Regions from separate parts of the Rossellomorea marisflavi genome, predicted to be linked through region 1. Evidence: riboswitches for the same ligand, from Rfam matches in the RefSeq annotation. Region 1 holds a riboswitch; the other holds the start of a gene.
What was found. Region 1 has a riboswitch for S-adenosylmethionine ahead of K6T23_RS10830 (methionine biosynthesis PLP-dependent protein). Riboswitches for the same ligand answer to the same signal wherever they lie in the genome.

Region 1 (9,879 bases):
TCTCTCCGCCAAACCTTCAGCGGTTTCCAGTGCTAACGCTTGGAGGGCGTGGCTTTCGAGGAATCTTCCTTCCTCCTTTAGTTTTTTGGCCCACTTCCGGATTCCATATCCTGCTGTGACGGCAAAGAAGCCTACGTAGTCCATCTCTCCACTTTCAACCGGCCTCAAGTAATCTGAAAGGCAAAGATGCTGATTCCCTTTTTGTCTAGGGAAATGGAATGTTTCGATGACCTTCTGATGATCTTCGGGATCATAAATCAGAACGTCCTCCCCTGATGCCTGTGCCGGGAAGAACCGATAGAGAGCAGACGCTTGGATCAGTCCGTCCTCTTTCGCTTTTAAAAATAAATCATCAACCATTTTCTTAAGTCCAACCGTCCGCTCGTCTCCTTCAGCCAGAAGTCTTGTAATTTTCCCTTTAATTCCGAGGTGGTGGCCGAGAAGCATCTGCTCATTGATATATGGACGGATATGATCGAGTGAAAATTCCCGGATAATATGATCGTTATAGTCTGACGGGATGAAGACCTCGACGTCGGTTGATACCTCCGAACGGACCTTTATCGCGAGACCCCCGCCTTCCTCCTCTTTTATGGCAACCGGTTCAGTATGTGCAGCGAGGTCCAGTGACCGTTTTTGTTCCAGCTCTTTTCTTTTATCCACATCTTGAATACCATTCATGATGCTGAGACCATCCATGGCATCCTTGGCATATAACACCAGGCCGGCATATTCTTTGGCAATTTTCGTAGAGGTGAATTTGCGGGTAAGAGCGGCCCCTCCGACGACGATGGGAACATCGATTCCAGTTTGCATCATATCATGGGCAGTAATGACCATCTGCTGAGCTGATTTCACAAGGAGTCCCGATAAACCGACGATGTCGGGTTTTTCTTTTTTTATGACCTCAATGAGCTCCTGAGGCGCCACTTTGATCCCGAGGTCATGCACCTCATACCCGTTGTTACTGAGGATGATGTCAACAAGATTCTTACCAATATCATGTACATCCCCTTTCACAGTGGCAAGGATGACCTTTCCTTTAGAAGATGAAGATTCGCTTTGCTCCATGTGGGGTTCAAGGAAGGCTACAGATGCTTTCATCACTTCTGCACTCTGCAGGACTTCTGCAACTATGAGTTGATTGTCGTTGAAGAGCCTTCCCACTTCACTCATGCCTGCCATCAAAGGGCCATTTATGATGGATAGGGGCGAGTCATATGTTTGTAGTGCTTCTTCCAGATCCGGCAAAAGTCCTTCTTTTGTGCCCTCCACTACATAGTGTCCAAGCCTCTCTTCAAGGGTCATGGTATTGACGGGGACCTTCGATTCTTTCTTCTTACCTCGGTAGAAGGCAGTGAATTCTGCAAGGTTGGCATCGGTCGTATCAAAAAGCAACCGTTCCGCCATCTTCACCTCTTCTTCGGGAATGGATGCAAATCGTTCGAGTTTTTCCGTATTGACGATGGCGTAGTCCAGTCCTGCCTTCGTACAATGATAAAGATAAACAGCATTCAGGACTTCCCTCCCCACAGGCGGGAGCCCGAAGGACACATTGCTTACACCGAGAATATGGGGGCACTCAGGGAGCACTTCTTTGATCCTCCTGATCCCTTCGATCGTGGCTGAAGCAGAACCGATATACTGTTCGTCCCCTGTACCTACAGGGAATACGAGGGGATCGAATATAATATCTTCTGAACGGATACCGTATTTACCGGTCAAAAGCTTGTGTGAGCGCTGTGCAATCTCCACCTTGCGCTCTGCACTGACGGCCATGCCTTCCTCATCAATCGTTCCCACCACTATGGCTGCTCCGTATTTTTTCACAAGTCCAGCCACCTTTTCAAAACGCTCTTCCCCATCCTCAAGATTGACTGAATTGATGATCACCTTCCCTTGTATGAACCGGAGGGCGCCCTCTATCACTTCTTCATCCGTTGAATCGATAACGAGGGGAACCTTCACTTTTTTAACAGCTTCCTGGATGAAAATGTTCATATCTTCAGCTTCATCACGGTCAGGGTCGGCAAGACAAATATCGATTACCTGCGCCCCATTCTTCACCTGTGCACGGGCGACTTCCGATGCTTCTTCGATCTTCCCTTCTGAAATCAACCTTTTGAATTTTCTTGACCCGATAACATTGGTTCTTTCCCCTACCAAGATGGGGCGATTATCGGGATCGTCGTAGATAAATGGCTCGATGCCAGATACCGCGTGGGGATGGATCTCTTCCGGTAGTCGCGGTGGCAGATCCTTCACTGCTTCACGAATGGCACGGATGTGTTCTGGTGTCGTACCGCAACAACCTCCCACAAGATTCAACCAGCCTTTTTCTGCAAATCCTCTCATCTTGACGCTTAAAGATGCAGGAGTTTCGTTGTAATGGCCTTCTTCATCAGGAAGCCCTGCGTTTGGGTAGCAGCTCACATACGAGGATGAAAGTCCCGAGAGCGTCCTCAGGTGATCGGTCATGAATTCTGGTCCCGTTGCGCAATTCAAACCCACTACAAGGGGATTCAAATGCTCTAGTGATAAATAGAACGCTTCGATATTCTGACCCGCAAGCGTCGTGCCCATAGGCTCGATGGTACCGGAAAGAAGGATCGGGATTTCTCTACCTGCAGTGGAAAAGGCCTGTCTGATCCCTAAGTTTGCCGCCTTGACGTTCAGGGCGTCCTGACTCGTTTCGAGGAGAAGGACATCCACTCCACCAGCAAGTAGGCCTTCTGCCTGAACTTTGTAATCATCGGCCAGTTCATCGAATGTGATCCCGCCCGTGACAGATAACGTTTTCGTGGTCGGCCCCATCGCTCCGGCAACGAATCTTGGCCAATCTGGCGTGCTGAATGCGTCTACTGCCTTCCTTGCAAGTTCTGCAGCCACACGGTTGATCTCATACGCCTTATGTCCGATTCCGTATTCTTCCAAAACGACAGGGGTCCCTCCGAATGTATTGGTCTCTACAATATCCGCACCTGCACGCAAGTATTCAGAATGAATATGGGTGATGACGTCTGGTGCCGTCAATACCAGATGTTCATTACATCCGTCAAGATCTTCCCCACCGAAATCACCCGGAGAGAGATTCGCTTGCTGAAGCATCGTGCCCATCGCTCCGTCAAGAATCATGATATTCTTCTTGAGCTGTTGTTCAAACAATGTTGTGGTCATATGGTACTTCCCTCTTTTCCTTTTCAATCAAATTGGCATGCCTGATCAACTCAATGCTCATATCATAGCGCATGAACGGAGTGATGATGTACAAACCGTTGAACAGTTCCATTGCCGTTTCCACTAATTCCTTCGCAATTTCCATGCCCACCGCCCTGGATTGTAGCGGATCCCCCTCTGCTTCTTTCATCAATTTCCGTGCTTCATCCGGCACCTTGATCCCCGGGACCTCATGATGAAGGAATTCGGCATTGCGCGAACTGATTAATGGCATGATTCCGATGAATAATGGCGCTTGTAAATGACTGGTCGCTTCTGCAATTTGTACGAGGTGTTCACAACTGAAAACCGGTTGTGAAATGAAATAGTCCGCTCCGGCGTGCTGTTTTTTCTCGAGACGCTTTACGGAAGCATCCAAATGCCTGAAGTTAGGATTGAAGGCTGCACCGACAGAAAAATTCGTCCGTTGTCTCAGCGATTTACCAGAAAAAGATAATCCGTCATTATTTTGCTTGATGAGCTCGATCAGTTCGATCGAGGAAAGATCGTATACCGAGGCAGCACCTGGAAAATCACCAATCTTTGCGGGATCGCCCGTTATCGCCAGAATATTATGAATACCAAGGGTATGCAGGCCCATTAAGTGGGATTGCAGGCCGATGAGATTACGGTCACGGCAAGTGATATGCACAAGGGGATCAAGGCCAAATTTTTGTTGGACAAGGGTTCCCATTGCATCATTGCTGACCCTGGGGGAAGCAAGTGGATTATCCGCAAGGGTTATCGCATCGATTCCCTCTTCTTTTAACGCTTTTGCTCCTTGGAAGAACAATCCGGTGTCGAGATGCTTCGGGGGATCCAGTTCAACAATGAGCGTTTTTTTCTCCTTTACCTTTCTATGGAGGAGGTTTTTTTGAATATGGGGATCTTTGAGCTTAATCAGCTCTTGCGTTATCACCTTTTTTTCTTTTATCGGTTCTCTTGATATCAACCGTTCCTTTACGGCTTTTATATGGGCGGGTGTCGTTCCGCAACAGCCCCCGATGATTCTGGCACCCTGGAGGCGCAATTCATTGCTTATGTCTCCAAAGTAGTCAGGCTCTGCCGCATAGTAAAAACGACCTTCCTCATAGTTTGGAAGACTTGCGTTCGGATAGACCGACAAAAAGGACGACTTGGGCAAAGGAACTCCCTCCAGGGACTTTACCATATGGAAAGGACCCATCCGGCAGTTGATTCCGACAATATCGGCACCGAGGAGTTCCAATTCCCCAAGGGCGTCCTTTATATCCATCCCGTTTTGCAATACTCCGGTTTCATGCATGGATACCTGTGCGATGACCGGCAGATTGGTTTCTTTCTTCACGATTTGCAAAACAGTTTTGAGCTCTTCAAAGTCGTAATAGGTTTCGAGGAGGATCCCATCAACCCCTTCAAGGAGCAAGCAGTATAGTTGTTCTCTAAAGCCCCTTTTCACTTCTTCAATGCTGATATGCTGATTGATGGCCCGGATCCCCCCGATGGTCCCGAGGATATACGTTCCTTGCCCGGCTGCCTTTTTCGCCAGTCGTACGGCTGCTTCATTGATCTCTTTCACCTGATCTTGAAGACCGTATCTGGAAAGTTTCGCATAATTCGCACCATACGTATTGGTCTGGATAATATCGGCGCCTGCATCTATATATTGCTTATGCACATTGATGATTTCTTCAGGATGGGAAAGATTCAATTCTTCAAAACATCGGTCCACCCCATACGAGTATAGGAGGGTTCCGACCGCACCATCCGCAATCAGTATGTTTTCAGATAGTGCATCCAATAAAGCTCTCATTTTGTTCCATCCCTCCTATAAGTTAATGATCTTTGACGGTTTGTTTGATGCAATGGCATCCAGACCTTTGGAAAGATCCCCAATCAGTTCATCGACATTTTCCAGCCCTACCGAAAGTCTGAGAAGACCATCGGTGATCCCTCTTCTTTCCCTTTCTTCACGAGGCATGGAAGCATGCGACATCCTTGAAGGATAGGATAAAATCGACTCCACTGCCCCCAGGCTCACAGCAAATACCGGAATATGGATATGGTCGATGAGCTGCTTTACTTCATCTGCTCCCTTGAGCCGGAAGGAAAGCACCGCTCCGGGCCCTTCGGCCTGCCTTACTTGGATTTCATGACCCTGGTGATACGTGAGGCCCGGATAATATACATGCTCCACTTCACCCCTTTTCTCAAGGAATCTGGCAATCTTAAAGGCTGATTCGGACGACTCTTTCAATCTCACATGAAGAGTCTTCATCCCGCGAAGCAACAGCCAGCAGTCCTGGACACCAAGGACTGCCCCAAAGGAATTCTGCAAAAATGCGAGCTTTTTGGCAATCTCTTCATCTCCTGTGACGGCGAGTCCGGCCAAGACATCACTGTGGCCGGCAAGGAACTTTGTGGCACTGTGAAGGACCACATCCACTCCGAGACTGAGCGGTCTTTGGAGGAGGGGCGTCATGAATGTATTATCAAGGAACGTCATACACCCATGGGCTTTAGCAAGCTTGACGACCCCTTCAATATCGGTGATATTGAGCAGCGGATTGGAGGGGGTCTCCATATAGATCACCTTAGTATTCGGGCGAATGGCGCAGGCGACTTCGTGAAGATCTTTCATGTCGACGAATGAGTACTCGATCCCGAATTTGGTCAATACTTCCGTGATCATCCTATACGTGCCTCCGTACACCTCTTCAGATACCAGGACATGGTCTCCGCCTGATAACAAAAGGAAGCTAGTAGAAATGGCTGCCATACCCGATGAAAAAGCAAACCCTCTTACACCGCCCTCAAGTTCCGCGATGGCTTCTTCGACTTTCTCACGAGTGGGATTACCCGAACGGCTGTAATCATAGTTTCCATACTGATCAAAATCCGATTGGTGGAATGTGGTCGCATGATGAATCGGCGTACTGACGGCGCCGGTCTCTTTATCCACTCCATTACTGTGGATGAGGGATGTCTGGATGCTGAACTCCTTTTTATCACTCATATAAAAACACCTCTTTCTCCAGATTCGTCAAAACTTGCTCAAGGTCTTGAATCAGATCGTCTGCATTTTCGATTCCCACTGAAAATCGTAGTAGCCGGTTGCATATTCCGAGAGCGATCCGTTCTTCTTCGGGAATATCCGCGTGCGTCTGGGTAGCCGGGTATGTGATGAAACTCTCCACTCCCCCAAGACTTTCAGCGAATGTAATCAACTCCAGGCGCTCCAGGAACGGCCCGACCCACTCCTCTTTCCTCAGACGGAACGAAAGCATTCCGCCTTTCCCTGTATACAGGACATCAGTGATGGACGGGTGACTTTCAAGATACGAAGCAATTTGTTTCGCATTTGATTCGTGCTGTTTCATCCTCAAGCCAAGCGTCTTCATTCCTCTTATCAAGAGCCAACAGTCCAATGGTGCAAGAGTGGCACCGATAGAATTCTGAACCGTATAGATTCGGTCGGCCAGAGATTCTGAGTCGACCACCACTACACCGGCGAGGACATCGTTATGACCTCCAAGATACTTCGTTGCACTATGGACGACGATATGAGCACCCTCTTCAATCGGCCTCTGAATGACCGGGGTATAAAAGGTATTGTCCACAATGAGCAGGACATCATGTTTCCTTGCCACCCTGCTGATTTCCCGGATCGGTGCTTCATTCATCAGGGGATTCGTCGGAGTCTCTACGAATATCCCCTTCGTGGATGGCGTGACAGATGCTTCCACTTCTTCGATGCATGCTGTATCCACAAAGCGGAATTTCATCCCATACTGTGCTTCGTATTGCTTAAACAGCCTGTAGCTCCCCCCATAAAGATCTTTGGAAACGACCAGTTCGTCCCCGCTTTGAAATAGCGATAGAACGGCGTGGACCGCAGCCATGCCGGATGAGAAGGCATATGCTTTCTGTCCCCCTTCCAGTTGCGCAAGGATTTCTTCCAATGCACTTCTCGTTGGATTCCCCGTACGGGAATAATCGAAGCCCGTCGACTGCCCGATGCCCTTATGTTCATACGCTGTCGATAAGTGGATGGGGAGACTGACAGCACCTGTTCCTGCATCCTTTCTGTTCCCCGCCTGCACCAGTAATGTTTCAATATGTCGGCTCATCGTGACCTCTCCTTTAATCCTATTTACATCAAAAAACCTTCTTATACGAATAAGAAGGTTTGAATGGTTAAGTCCCTCTTATCGCCCAAGCCTGTATCAGCTTGCTGGAATTAGCACCATACCTTGTTCATGGCTGGTTGCTGAGGTGTCATCGGGCCAGTCCCTCTACCTCTCTTGATAAGAATTGCGTATATGATTGTTTAATGGCTTTCCCATAATTTATACCAGTAAAGGGAAAATGTCAATGCGAATTGACGAATTTTAACCAAAACTCAGACTTCTTTCATGGTCATAGATGCATTTTTCACCGCATTCACTTTTTTATGAAGAAAAGGTGGATGACGATGAAATGCAGTTCTTAGGTTTACCTCACCCCTATTACGTCTAAACAACTACAATAATCATACAAAATATGAATGGAGTGACATCGATGAAAGCAGTAACGTTCCAAGGCAAAGAAAACATGTCGGTGAAGGAAGTAGAGGCTCCTGATATCCAGGAAAGCACAGATATGATCGTAAGAATCACGGCAAGCGGAATTTGCGGATCGGACCTGCACTTATATAAGGCAGGAATCGAACCACCACGGGATTATGTGGTCGGTCACGAACCGATGGGAATCGTCGAGGAAGTGGGAGCAGACGTCAAGACATTGAAAAAAGGAGACCGTGTCGTGATCCCTTTCAATATCGGCTGCGGAGAATGCTTCTTCTGTCAGAACCAGATGGAAAGTCAATGTGATGAATCGAACCCCCATGGTGAAGTCGGCGGGCTTTTTGGTTTTACCGAAATGAACGGGAATTACCCTGGTGGACAAGCCGAATACCTGAGGGTCCCTTACGCAGATTTCACCTCGTTCAAAGTCCCCGAAGAAAGTGAACTTTCTGATGAGAGTGTGCTTTTCCTTTCAGATGTCATTCCTACTGCTTATTGGAGCGTTGAGAACAGCGGTGTGAAGGCTGGTGATACCGTCATCATCCTCGGCAGTGGTCCAATCGGACTCATGGCTCAAAAATTCGCCAAGTTAAAAGGGGCAAAAAGAGTCATTGCCGTTGATCAGGTAAGGCATCGCCTTGATCATGCCAAGAAAACGAATGGAGCAGAAATCTATGACTTTTCGGGAAATCCGGACATCGGACAGTTGTTGCACGAAGATACGAATGGAGGAGCAGACGTCGTGATCGACTGCGTCGGGATGGACGGGACTGTTGCTTCCGGTGAATCATTCGGATCTGATTTTGACAATCAGTTCGGCACGATCCGTCCTATCATCACTGCTTCTCAGGCGGTACGCAAGTTCGGTACTGTTCAGTTGACGGGCGTCTATGCGACTGAGGCAAATGGTTTTCCGATCGGTGACTTCTTCAGCAGGAACGTTTCCCTGAAAATGGGACAGGCTCCAGTGATTCATCTGATGCCAAAACTCTACAGCATGATTGAAGACGGAGCTTTTGACCCGACTGATATCATCACCCACTCGCTTCCTCTGGAACAGGCAAGCGAAGGGTATAAAATTTTCGACGAGAAATCCGATGGTAACATCAAAGTGATTCTGAAGCCGTAAAGAAGCTCACCCATTAAATCGACCAAGCCCGGACTTCCTGGTAATAAGGATGTCCGGGCTTTTGATTTAAGCTAAAGGGATGGGTTCGCGTTAAAGAATCCCTATTTTCTTCTTGATTTCTGTCAGAAAAGGAGCGGTTGTCTCCCTTGCCCGTTGTGCTCCGCGGGCCAGTACAGCCTCCATCTTTTCCGGAGAGTCCATCAGTTCCAAGTACCTTTCCCTCGGCCCGGTCATTTTTCCATTGATGGCGTGGAACAGTTCCGCTTTCGCCTCTCCCCAGCTGATTCCATCCCTGAACCGGTCCTTCATCACGATGACCTCTTCCGGAGAGGCGAATTCCCTGTACAAAGCGAAAATCACAGATTGATCATGGTCCTTAGGGTCTGTCGGAAGCGAAGAATCGGTCTTGATCTTATTGATCAACTTCTTCAGTTTGGCGGGTTCTTCGAAAAGGGGAATGGTATTATTGTATGATTTGCTCATTTTCCTTCCATCCAAACCAGGTACTACAGCCGACTGCTCCTGGATGAAATGTTCAGGAAGTTTGAAGATTTCTCCGTACTGCTTGTTGAAGTATCCGGCAATATCGCGGGCAATTTCGATATGCTGTAGCTGATCTTTTCCCACAGGGACCTTGTCTGCTTGGAATAACAGAATATCGGATGCCATGAGGACAGGGTATGTGTAGACACCCATGTTCACACCATGATCAACTTCCTGTCCAGCCCCCTTGTTGCCATCGGTCATGGCTTTATAGGCATGTGCGCGGTTCATGAGTCCTTTTGGCGTAATACAGGAGAGGATCCATGTGAGTTCAAAGATCTCCGGTACGTCAGACTGTCTATAAAACGTCACCTTTTCAGGGTCAAGACCCAGTGCTAGCCACGCTGCTGCAATCCCCCTTGTAAGGTTTCTCATCTCTTCCGCATCCTGTACCTTGGTCATCCCATGATAGTCGGCGATGAAGTAAGATGCCTGATATTCCTTAGA
Region 2 (9,879 bases), 2.1 Mb from region 1:
TCTTATATGAAAGAAAAGGAGCGAGTATCATGACTACGACTACATTTCCGGCATCCTTCCTTTGGGGAGGGGCCATTGCAGCAAACCAGGCAGAAGGAGGATACCGCGAAGGCGGGAAGGGGTTGACCAACGTCGACCTCCTTCCACGCGGTGAAGAGAGATTCTCCTATATGAAAGGGAATATACCACACCTGGAACTTCAAGATGATCTTTACTACCCGTCACATGAGGCCATCGATTTTTATCATCACTACAAAGAAGATATCAAGCTGTTTGCCGAGATGGGCTTTAAATGCCTTCGGGTGTCTGTATCATGGGCAAGGATCTTCCCGAACGGGAACGACGCTGAGCCGAATGAAGAAGGATTGACGTTCTATGAAAACCTCTTCGCAGAGCTCAAATCGAACGGAATCGAACCCGTTGTAACCATCGCCCATTTCGATGTGCCCGTCCATCTGATTGAAACGTTCGGAAGCTGGAAAGGCCGTGAGCTCGTCGGATTCTACGAAACGTATGCCCGTACTCTTTTCAATCGTTTTAAAGGGACCGTGAAATATTGGATGACGTTCAATGAAATCAATATGCTTTTCCATCTGCCTTTCCTTGGGGCAGGAATTGTGTTCAAAGAAGGTGAAAATCGGGATCAGGTCCTCTATCAGGCTGCTCATCATCAGCTTGTCGCCAGTGCCCTTGCCGTGAAGGCACTTCATGAGATCGATCCGGAGGCACAGATCGGGTGCATGCTGGCCGCAGGTGTCACGTATCCGTACTCCTGTAATCCGGAAGATATCTGGGCGGGAATCGAACGGGACCGCGAATCCTACTTCTTCATCGACGTTCAGTCCCGTGGAGCGTATCCGGGCTATGCGAAGCGCTTCTTCCGGGAGCAGGAGTGGGATCTCCAGATGGAAGAAGGCGATGAAGACATTCTTAAGGCTTATACGGTGGATTACATCGGATTCAGCTATTACTCCAGCCGCACGATCAGCCGTGATCCCGAAATCCTCGGGAAGATGACGGCAGGAAATGTGTTCCCTTCGGTCAAAAATCCTCATTTGAAAACATCGGAATGGGGATGGACCATCGATCCAAAAGGGATCCGAATTACGGCCAATCAATTGTATGATCGCTATCAAAAACCATTATTCGTCGTGGAAAACGGCCTCGGGGCCATCGACGAGCCCGGCGCAGATGGGGAAATCAACGATGCCTATCGAATCGATTATCTCTCAGCACATCTCCGCGAACTGAATGAGGCGATCAAGGACGGAGTCCAACTGCTGGGCTACACATGCTGGGGACCGATTGATATCGTCAGCGCGTCAAGCGGCGAAATGAAAAAGCGATATGGCTATATCCATGTAGAAAAAGACAACGAAGGCAATGGCACCCTCAACCGATCCAAGAAGGCCAGCTTCGACTGGTACAAACAGGTGATTGAGACGAATGGAGCGGCATTGGAGAACGAAACCGTCAAAAGTTGAGCGGTTAATTTCCCTCATCCCATTGACAACAGGAGTTGAATCCTGAATAATTATTATATTGAGAAAATTAAATAGCGATATTCCTTATTAAGAGTGGTGGAGGGACTGGCCCTGTGAAACCCGGCAACCGCTGTTCAAACTTGAACAGAATGGTGCTAAATCCTTGAACGAGATTCGTTCGGAGATGAGGAAGAGACGAGAATCATAAGGCTCTTCCTTTTACCGGGAAGGGCCTTTTTATATGAAGAAAGGGAGAGGATTCAGATGACACACGTACAAACAAAAGGAAAGAAAGCAATAAAGGCCCCGTTCCGGGCAGATCAAGTGGGGAGCCTGCTGAGGTCGGAAAGGATCAAGGAAGCACGCGAACGGAGAGGGAATGGAGAGCTATCCGCAGCTGAACTCCGACGAATCGAGGATGAAGAAATCATCCGCATCGTCGACAAGCAAAAGGAAATCGGCCTCCAAGTCGTGACCGATGGTGAATTCAGGAGGGCGTGGTGGCACTTCGACTTCCTTGAAGGTCTGGATGGCGTCGAAGGATATGAATCGGACCAGGGCATCAAGTTCCATAACACGACGACCAAGGCACGTGGCATCAAAGTGACGGGGAAAGTGGACTTCACGGATCATCCGATGCTGAAAGACTACGAATTCCTTCATGGAATTGCAGGCGATCACACAGCCAAGATGACGATTCCGAGTCCGAATATGCTTTTCTTCAGAGGCAAGATTGAAACAGACGTATACGGTGATCATCTGGATGCTTTCCACCACGATGTAGCCGAAGCCTACAAAAAGGCAATCCGTGCTTTCTACGATGCAGGCTGCCGCTATCTGCAGCTCGACGATACGGCATGGTCGGTATTCTTCTCCGAACAGGGACATGAGCAGATCAAGGCATTTGGCCGCGAACCCGACGAACTCAGGGAATCCTTCGCCCGCACCATCAATGAGGCTGTGAAGGATCGTCCAGAGGACCTTGTCGTGACCATGCATATTTGTAGAGGGAATTTCAAATCGACATGGGTGGCGGAAGGCGGATATGAAGCGGCTGCCGAAACCATCTTCGGCGGGCTCGACCTCGACGGGCTATTCCTGGAGTTCGATGATGATCGTTCCGGAGGCTTCGAACCGCTGCGCTATGTGAAGAATCCGAATCTCCAGATCGTCCTCGGTCTTGTGACGTCGAAACATGGAGAGCTCGAGGCGACGGAAGACGTCGAGGCACGGATACAGGAAGCTGCGCGCTATGTGGACATCAACCAGCTCTGTCTCAGTCCCCAATGTGGATTCGCCTCAACAGAAGAAGGAAATCTGTTGACGGAAGCAGAACAATGGAAGAAACTGCAACACGTGCTCGCCATTGCCGATCGGGTGTGGGAATGAGGTTCCCATTCAGCCAGTAATCGATTAGGAGGGGGTTGGATTGCGGATACAGTATGCTCTCTTTATCCTCATGGCCGCCATGCTGTGGGGAACAACGGGGACGATACAGGCACTGGCACCGGAAGGCGTCCATCCGATTGCCATCGGAGCGGTGCGTCTGGCCATAGGAGGCTTATTTCTCCTTCTATTATCCTTGGGAAAAATACATTGGAAAGGGTGGCCTTTGAAAGGAACCGTGGCGGCCGCTCTTTGCATGGCACTTTACCAGCCTTTCTTTTTCTCGGCAGTCAGTATAACAGGGATTGCAATCGGGACCGTCATTGCCATCGGAAGCGCCCCGGTCATAGCAGGACTCCTTGAATGGGGGATAAAAAGGAAGGTCCCCCAAGCATCCTGGTGGGTCTCCACCGCCATGGCCATCGCAGGCTGCATCCTTCTGTTCACGAATAGAGGGTCGGTCGTTGCCGACCCGCGCGGTATCCTCCTCGCACTGGGGGCGGGGGCTTCATTTGCCGGGTACACCATGATCAGCGGAACCCTTGTCAATAGAAGGGAAACACTTCCCGTGGTCGCTGTCGTGTTCATGCTGGGTGCATTCTTCCTCACGCCCTTCCTCTTCCTCTATGATCTATCGTGGCTTATGGAGGTAAGGGGAGCCGGGGTCGCCCTGCACCTTGGGGTCGTGGCAACAGGACTTGCCTATCTTCTCTTTGCACGTGGACTGGTGAAGGTGCCTGCCTCAACCGCCGTGACGCTCTCCCTCGCCGAACCCCTCACCGCCACCATGCTCGGGGTCTTCCTGATTGGTGAATCCCTTGACGCCCTATCGTGGTTGGGCGTCGGGCTCCTCTTTCTAGGAATCATATTATTAGTGGGGAAAAAGGGAGTGGATTCGAATAAAGATAAAGGACAAATGAGATCAGCTTAGGCTGGTCTTTTTTTGAGGAGAAATGTGTATTGTAAGTAAGGTAATGCAAATTTCGGAGCGACTCTAAGTCAGTGAATAAAAAATATACATTAATGTTTATAATTGGAATTATTGTGGAATGTATGTAATGAAAAAGGTACTAGTTTTTAGTGAATTCTAACTTTTAGCTTGAGGCTCCTGCTACAATGCTTATAAAGAGTGCATACATAAAAGGAGTGGAGATATGAGAAAAAAACTATTATTTATTGGCTTTACAGTTCTAATTATTATTGTGTTAGGGGGGTGGTTGCTTATGAAAATGTCTGAACGTCCTGCTGCTTTAAAAGATTCGCTCACAGCAAGTCATTTAGATAAGGAATCTAGAACGAGTGACGGTTTTTTTAGATATACATCGAAGAAAAATGAGTATTCTATGTTTTTTCCTGAAAAATATGTAATCGATAGGGAAACGTTTCAAGAAAGAAAAGAATTTGAATCTTGGAGAATGTTATCTAAAGAAAATGATGAAAAAGCCCTGATACGCTCAATAAAAATTTTATACAACAATAACGATAGCATCCCTGATGCATTTTTTGAACGTTATAGTTTTGAAGGGAAGTTTGAAAAGGTAACCTTAACTGACTCAAATGGGAATGAAATATATATCGGTTATGTAAATAACTATTTTGACGAGAATGCAAAATTAATTAAGCGTGATCCTGCGAAGTATGGACCAACTTTAGTAATTAGCTTAATTAAAGATCCTGATACAGGTAAAACAATTAAAATTCATTCATCAACGGTTTGTCCTAAAAATTCTACGTGTCAGAAAGTAAGTCTAAAATCTGAAAAAGAATTTATTTTAAAGATAGCAAAAAGTGTAAAATTTTAAAAACAATTTAAGGAGTTAATTTATGAGTAATCAAGCATTTCTAGATGAAGATACTAGGAATAATTTGTTGCTACTTGAGAATAAAGGAGGGTTAACTAATGAAAAAGTAACTGACATTATCACAGAGGGTACGGGGGAGTTAGATACCGGAGTTACTATTGAAGTATATACGCAAGAAGACTTTAAAATAGGAAACGAATCCGGTCTAAATGTTTCTGCCGTCCACATTCAAGATACGAATGAAAATACTAATGAGGTCTACTACTTTTTTAGAGGAACTGAACCCTCAAATTTTAATGATGTTTGGACAGACGCAGCAGGAATCGCTGCTGGATCTAATACAGAACAACTTGAAGATTCAATAGAATTTAAAGAGAATGTTAATAGAGTTATCGAATCTGAAACCCCGGAAGTTATTCCTAAAAATTATGCAGATGCATACTCATTAGGAGTTAATAATGCATCGGGATTAATGTTGATAAGTAAAGATTTTGAAGACATGAGAGGGTTTAACGGTGCACCTATTAATGCTTACCACTTAGCGGAAGCGGATAGTTCATTTGAACAATATTTAAATGGTGAAGGGTATCCTAATATAAGAAAGATACCCCAAGAATTAATGTCTAAGTACATCTACGATTATTATGGTGAAGAAGTTCACAAAATAGTTAACTACCGACAAAAAGGTGAACCACTATATGCTCAATCCTTTCCCGGAAAGATGTATCTTGGTAAAGTGGTAACGTTTGGAGAAGATTCTGGTGTAGATGATTTTGTAGACGTAGGAAGCTATCCTTATGAACCTGGTGTAATGAACCTTCCCCTTTTATATGATGAAATAAGTTATAACGGGAGAATAGAACGCTGGCTAAATGATCTTGGAGGAATAGATGAAAGAAACGGTGGCATTAAAGGTGTAGAAGAGTTAGGGCAGTCACCATTTAAATTGTTCGTGGAAGCAAGTAATACACAAACAGGGAAAGAAATAATCTTTAGCCCATTTAGAACTTTTCGAGATGTGATTTTTAGCCCGGGAGTTTGGAAGCAAACTAGTTCTATCAAAGACGCATGGGGGCAAATGGACCTTCATTCTTTGGAGATCGTTTTAAGTTCTTATGATAAAGAGAAAAGTAAAGCTAGGGTACGATATGTTAGGCTCGACCCAGTTTCTAATAAACAAATTACGCTTGAACCTGAAACACTCTATCAATTTCTAAATCGCTGCGAGTTAGGTCTTACAGAAAAAAAAGAAGTTCTAAATAACTTGAAAAATTATGAGAGTAATATAATGACTGAATTATACACTAAAGAACAGTCGGAAATAATAAAAAAAATTGATGCGAAGAGTGCCTCTCCACAAGCTTTTTTAATAGAAACAAATAATCAATATGGGTTCTGGGGGAAGCTTGGGAAAGATAGGGAAGCTAGAAGCGTTACATTTGATGAAGACTTCTCTCCTTTAGATGGAAGAATAAAAACTCCAATAATAGAATTGATTTCTTTATTTGAGGAAGAGATAAGTGAAATGGAAAACTTCCTTGAAAATTATAAAGAAACATATATAAAGATGTTTGAAAAAGATGAAGAGCTCTCAAAATATATAAATGTAATTAAATCTTAAAAGATAGAGGTGATACTTTCTTGCCGAGTGTAAAAGGAAGATATAAATTTAATTTTGATGAGAATGCATTTGGTGAAGAGTGTAAACATAGACTTTCTTCTATTAAGGAAGAGAATGAAGAAGCTACTAATACATTTTGTGGGTCTTCTCAAATTTTAAATAGCATGGAAGGAGCGTATATTGATTCAATAATTGAAGTTCTTGAGAAAGTAAATCGTAAAACAGAGGACATTTTAATAACGTATAACATTTACCAATTCACTCATGTAGATTCATTTGTTCGGTTTATTGATGACGAGTATGAACGCTCATATACAATTTTCTATTCTGAAGTCGATTCGTAAATTTTGAAAGAGATGCACTTCAGTGGCCTTTAGGCCTTTTTTTAATTCCCTCATACAACTTAAATAAGAAAATATAAAAAGTTTTTAAAAAAAGTGATCCAAATACAAAACCCTCTCGTTATCTTAGTGTAAATATAAAAAACCAGGATAAAAGGAGAGGAATACATTGAAAAAATCAAAGCTAATGAAAAAAATCGCAGCACCTGTACTGGGGCTATCCCTACTGGCAGCACCGACAGCAAGTTTCGCAGCAGAGCAACCGACAGCCGTCACTCCGGCATCCGACTTGCGCTCCACTCTTGATCAACTTCTATCAGAGCACTTTGTGCTAGCGGTTGACGCAATGGTAAAAGATTATAACGACGCACCGGACGAAAAACAAGCCATGAAGGCACTGGATGACAACGCCAAGGATATGACGCCGGCGATCGAATCCATCTACGGTGAAGAAGGAGCGAAGGAATTCGAACGAATCTTCCGCGGACATAATGCTTACTCAGAAGACTTCGTAAAAGCCGCTCAATCTGGTGATGAAGATGCGAGAATGGCCGCTGAAAAAGAAGTGGATGAATTCGTAGAAGAGTTCTCGACTTTCCTTAGCACAGCAACGGAAGACAATCTTCCTAAAGATGCAGCCGCTGAAGTCCTGAAGGCACATGAAGAAGATGTCCTTAACGCATTTGATGCATATGTAGAAGAAGACTACAAAGGCTACTTCTCTTCATTCCGCGAAGGATATGACCGTATGTTCGACATCAGTAAAGCTCTTTCAACAGCAATCGTGACGCAAATGCCAGACAAATTTGAAGGATCAAAAGCCGATTCTGCAGCAGCTGATCTTCGTTCTACCTTGAACAACCTGGCAGCAGAGCACTTTGCACTTGCAACAATGGGAATGCAAAAAGGCGTTGACGGAGCAGCTGACTATGACTTCGCCAACTGGGCTGAAGATGAGCACACAAAAGACTTCAAAGCAGCCATCGCTTCCATCTACGGAGATGAAGGTGCAGCACAATTCGAAAAGATCTGGACTGGTGAGCACATCAATGCCCAATCTGATCTAGTAGCCGCTGTATTGGCTGATGATAAAGAAAAAGAAGAAGCAGCACGCGAAAGCTTGAGCATGTTCTCTGAAGACTTCGGTAACTTCCTTGGAACAGCAACAGAAGGAAATCTACCTGCTGAAGATGCCATCGCAGCAGTAAAAGGCCACGAAGAGCAAGTATTGAAAGCATTCGATGACTACTTGGCTGAAGACTACGATGCAAGCACTGCAGACTTCCGTGAAGGATATGCGTACATGTTCGGAGTAGGTAAAGCGCTTGGAGATGCCATCGTGAAACAAAACCCTGATATGTTCGCAGGTTCCGATATGCCATCTGCTATGCCTAACACAGGTATGGGTGGAGCTGCACAAGACTCTAATGCACCAATCATGGCTTGGACAGCGGGAATCACTGCTCTACTAGCAGCTGGAGTATTCCTTATCCGCAAAAAAGTATCAAACCAACAATAATTAAATGAAGAGAGAAGGGCTTTACCGCTCTTCTCTTTTTCCTACTAGAGGTGAGAAGATGAAAAAGAGACTATTGACCGTATTGACTGTCATGCTCCTCAGCATCATAAGCTTCCAGGTGTTCGCCCAAGAAAATACCACACCTCAGCAGACCTCAGAGAAAAAGCAGGTGAAAGCTGAGAAAGAGACAAAGCAAAAGACGAGACCGATTGGCCACAAAGGGGAAGAATTTGTTCTTCTTGACTCTTTACAGAAGAAGAAAGCCGAGCTGGAAGAACAATTAAAGGTTCAAGAAGAGGGAATTACCCCCGTAAGGATCCAAATCCCGAGCATGGATATCGATACCAAGGTGATCCCTGTCGGATTGAAGGAATCCGGTGAAATGGATGTTCCGGAGTCTACAGAAGTGACCGGATGGTATGACCGCGGTCCAAAGCCGGGCGGGAAAGGAAGTTCCGTCGTGGCAGGGCATGTCGACAGTAAAAAAGGTCCCGCCATCTTCTTTTACCTGAAGAACATCGAGGTCGGGGAAACGATTACCCTTACCGACGAAAACGGTAATGAGCGCACGTTCAAAGTAAAATCAAAAGAGAGCTATCCTTATAATGACGCACCAATCGAAAAGATTTTCGGTTCATCGGATAAACGGAAGCTCAATGTCATCACCTGTACCGGTACGTTCGATCACGATAAGCATGAGTATCCAGATCGGTTGGTTGTGTACACCGAGCTGATCAGTGAAAAGCAGAAGCAGGAAGAGAAAACGCCTGAGGCGCCGACCGACGTCACCCAGGAATCCAATGTCATCAACTGGCACGCCGTCCGTGCAGACGATGTCATCGGCTACCGCGTCTATAAAAAATCTGCTTCTGAAGAAGAGTACACCCACGTAGCAAGCATTTCTGCCCATGAACGGAAAAGCTTCTTCGATGAGAATCATGAAGAGGGTGACTCTTATTACGTCACCACCGTCAACATCCAGGAAAACGAATCCAAGCCATCTGAGAAGTTACCTGGCGAATAACGGATAGAAATATAGAAAACCATTAAGAGAAAAACGGCCGATTACTAGAGTGAACCTCAAGTAATCGGCCGTTTTATTGTTTTTAGGAAGTAGGTTATGTGAAGCTAAAGGACTTTTAATATGGTGCATATATGAGGTGAGTCGCTACAACGATCAGAATTACTGAGTGGATTGGAGCGGAAGGCGCTTGACTCCTGCGGGAAAGGAGGAAAGCAAGCGCCTGTAGCGAAAAGGAACGGACTTTGTCTTCATTCATCCTTCATTTAAAAAATGCAAAAACCCCTTATATAGAAAGGGTGAGTGTGCACGCACACCACCACATCTACAAGGGGTATCATGAACAGGCCATGCTCTCAGCTTCGTCAGCCTCAAATCTGGAACAGCCATACTGCAAGAGGTCCGATGACGGAGCCGAGGAGGGCGCTAAGGGTCATGGAGACAGAGCTCATGGAGACGGAAAGCTCGCCATATTCCATGGCCTTTGAGGTACCAAGAGCATGGGATGCACTTCCGAGGGCGATGCCTTGTCCCATTTTGCTTCGGATCCGTACCCATTTGAGGATCATCGGTCCGAGGATGACGCCTGAGAATCCTGCCACCATGACGAAGACGACGGTCATGGCCGGTACGCCGCCGATTCCTGAGGCGATCTGAATCGCTACAGGCGTCGTGATTGATTTAGGGATGATGGAAAGGATCAAG

Region 2: it holds a riboswitch for S-adenosylmethionine, as region 1 does, so the genes downstream of both, K6T23_RS21295 (5-methyltetrahydropteroyltriglutamate--homocysteine S-methyltransferase) here and K6T23_RS10830 (methionine biosynthesis PLP-dependent protein) in region 1, are expected to answer to the same signal.

The regions. Positions count from the first base shown of each region.
Region 1 covers NZ_CP081870.1:2,057,849-2,067,727, reverse strand. Annotated here, with positions in the region: gene metH (methionine synthase) at 1-3,177, opposite strand, end outside; gene K6T23_RS10840 (bifunctional homocysteine S-methyltransferase/methylenetetrahydrofolate reductase) at 3,158-5,008, opposite strand; gene metC (cystathionine beta-lyase) at 5,024-6,211, opposite strand; gene K6T23_RS10830 (methionine biosynthesis PLP-dependent protein) at 6,204-7,325, opposite strand; SAM riboswitch class I at 7,401-7,509, opposite strand; gene K6T23_RS10825 (alcohol dehydrogenase catalytic domain-containing protein) at 7,756-8,889, shown strand; gene K6T23_RS10820 (tryptophan--tRNA ligase) at 8,980-9,879, opposite strand, start outside.
Region 2 covers NZ_CP081870.1:4,126,586-4,136,464, reverse strand. Annotated here, with positions in the region: gene K6T23_RS21305 (beta-glucoside-specific PTS transporter subunit IIABC) at 1-33, shown strand, start outside; gene K6T23_RS21300 (6-phospho-beta-glucosidase) at 30-1,484, shown strand; SAM riboswitch class I at 1,566-1,675, shown strand; gene K6T23_RS21295 (5-methyltetrahydropteroyltriglutamate--homocysteine S-methyltransferase) at 1,749-2,873, shown strand; gene K6T23_RS21290 (EamA family transporter) at 2,914-3,801, shown strand; gene K6T23_RS21285 (hypothetical protein) at 4,025-4,672, shown strand; gene K6T23_RS21280 (DUF6792 domain-containing protein) at 4,695-6,293, shown strand; gene K6T23_RS21275 (hypothetical protein) at 6,314-6,637, shown strand; gene K6T23_RS21270 (hypothetical protein) at 6,822-8,153, shown strand; gene K6T23_RS21265 (class F sortase) at 8,212-9,177, shown strand; gene K6T23_RS21260 (LrgB family protein) at 9,546-9,879, opposite strand, start outside.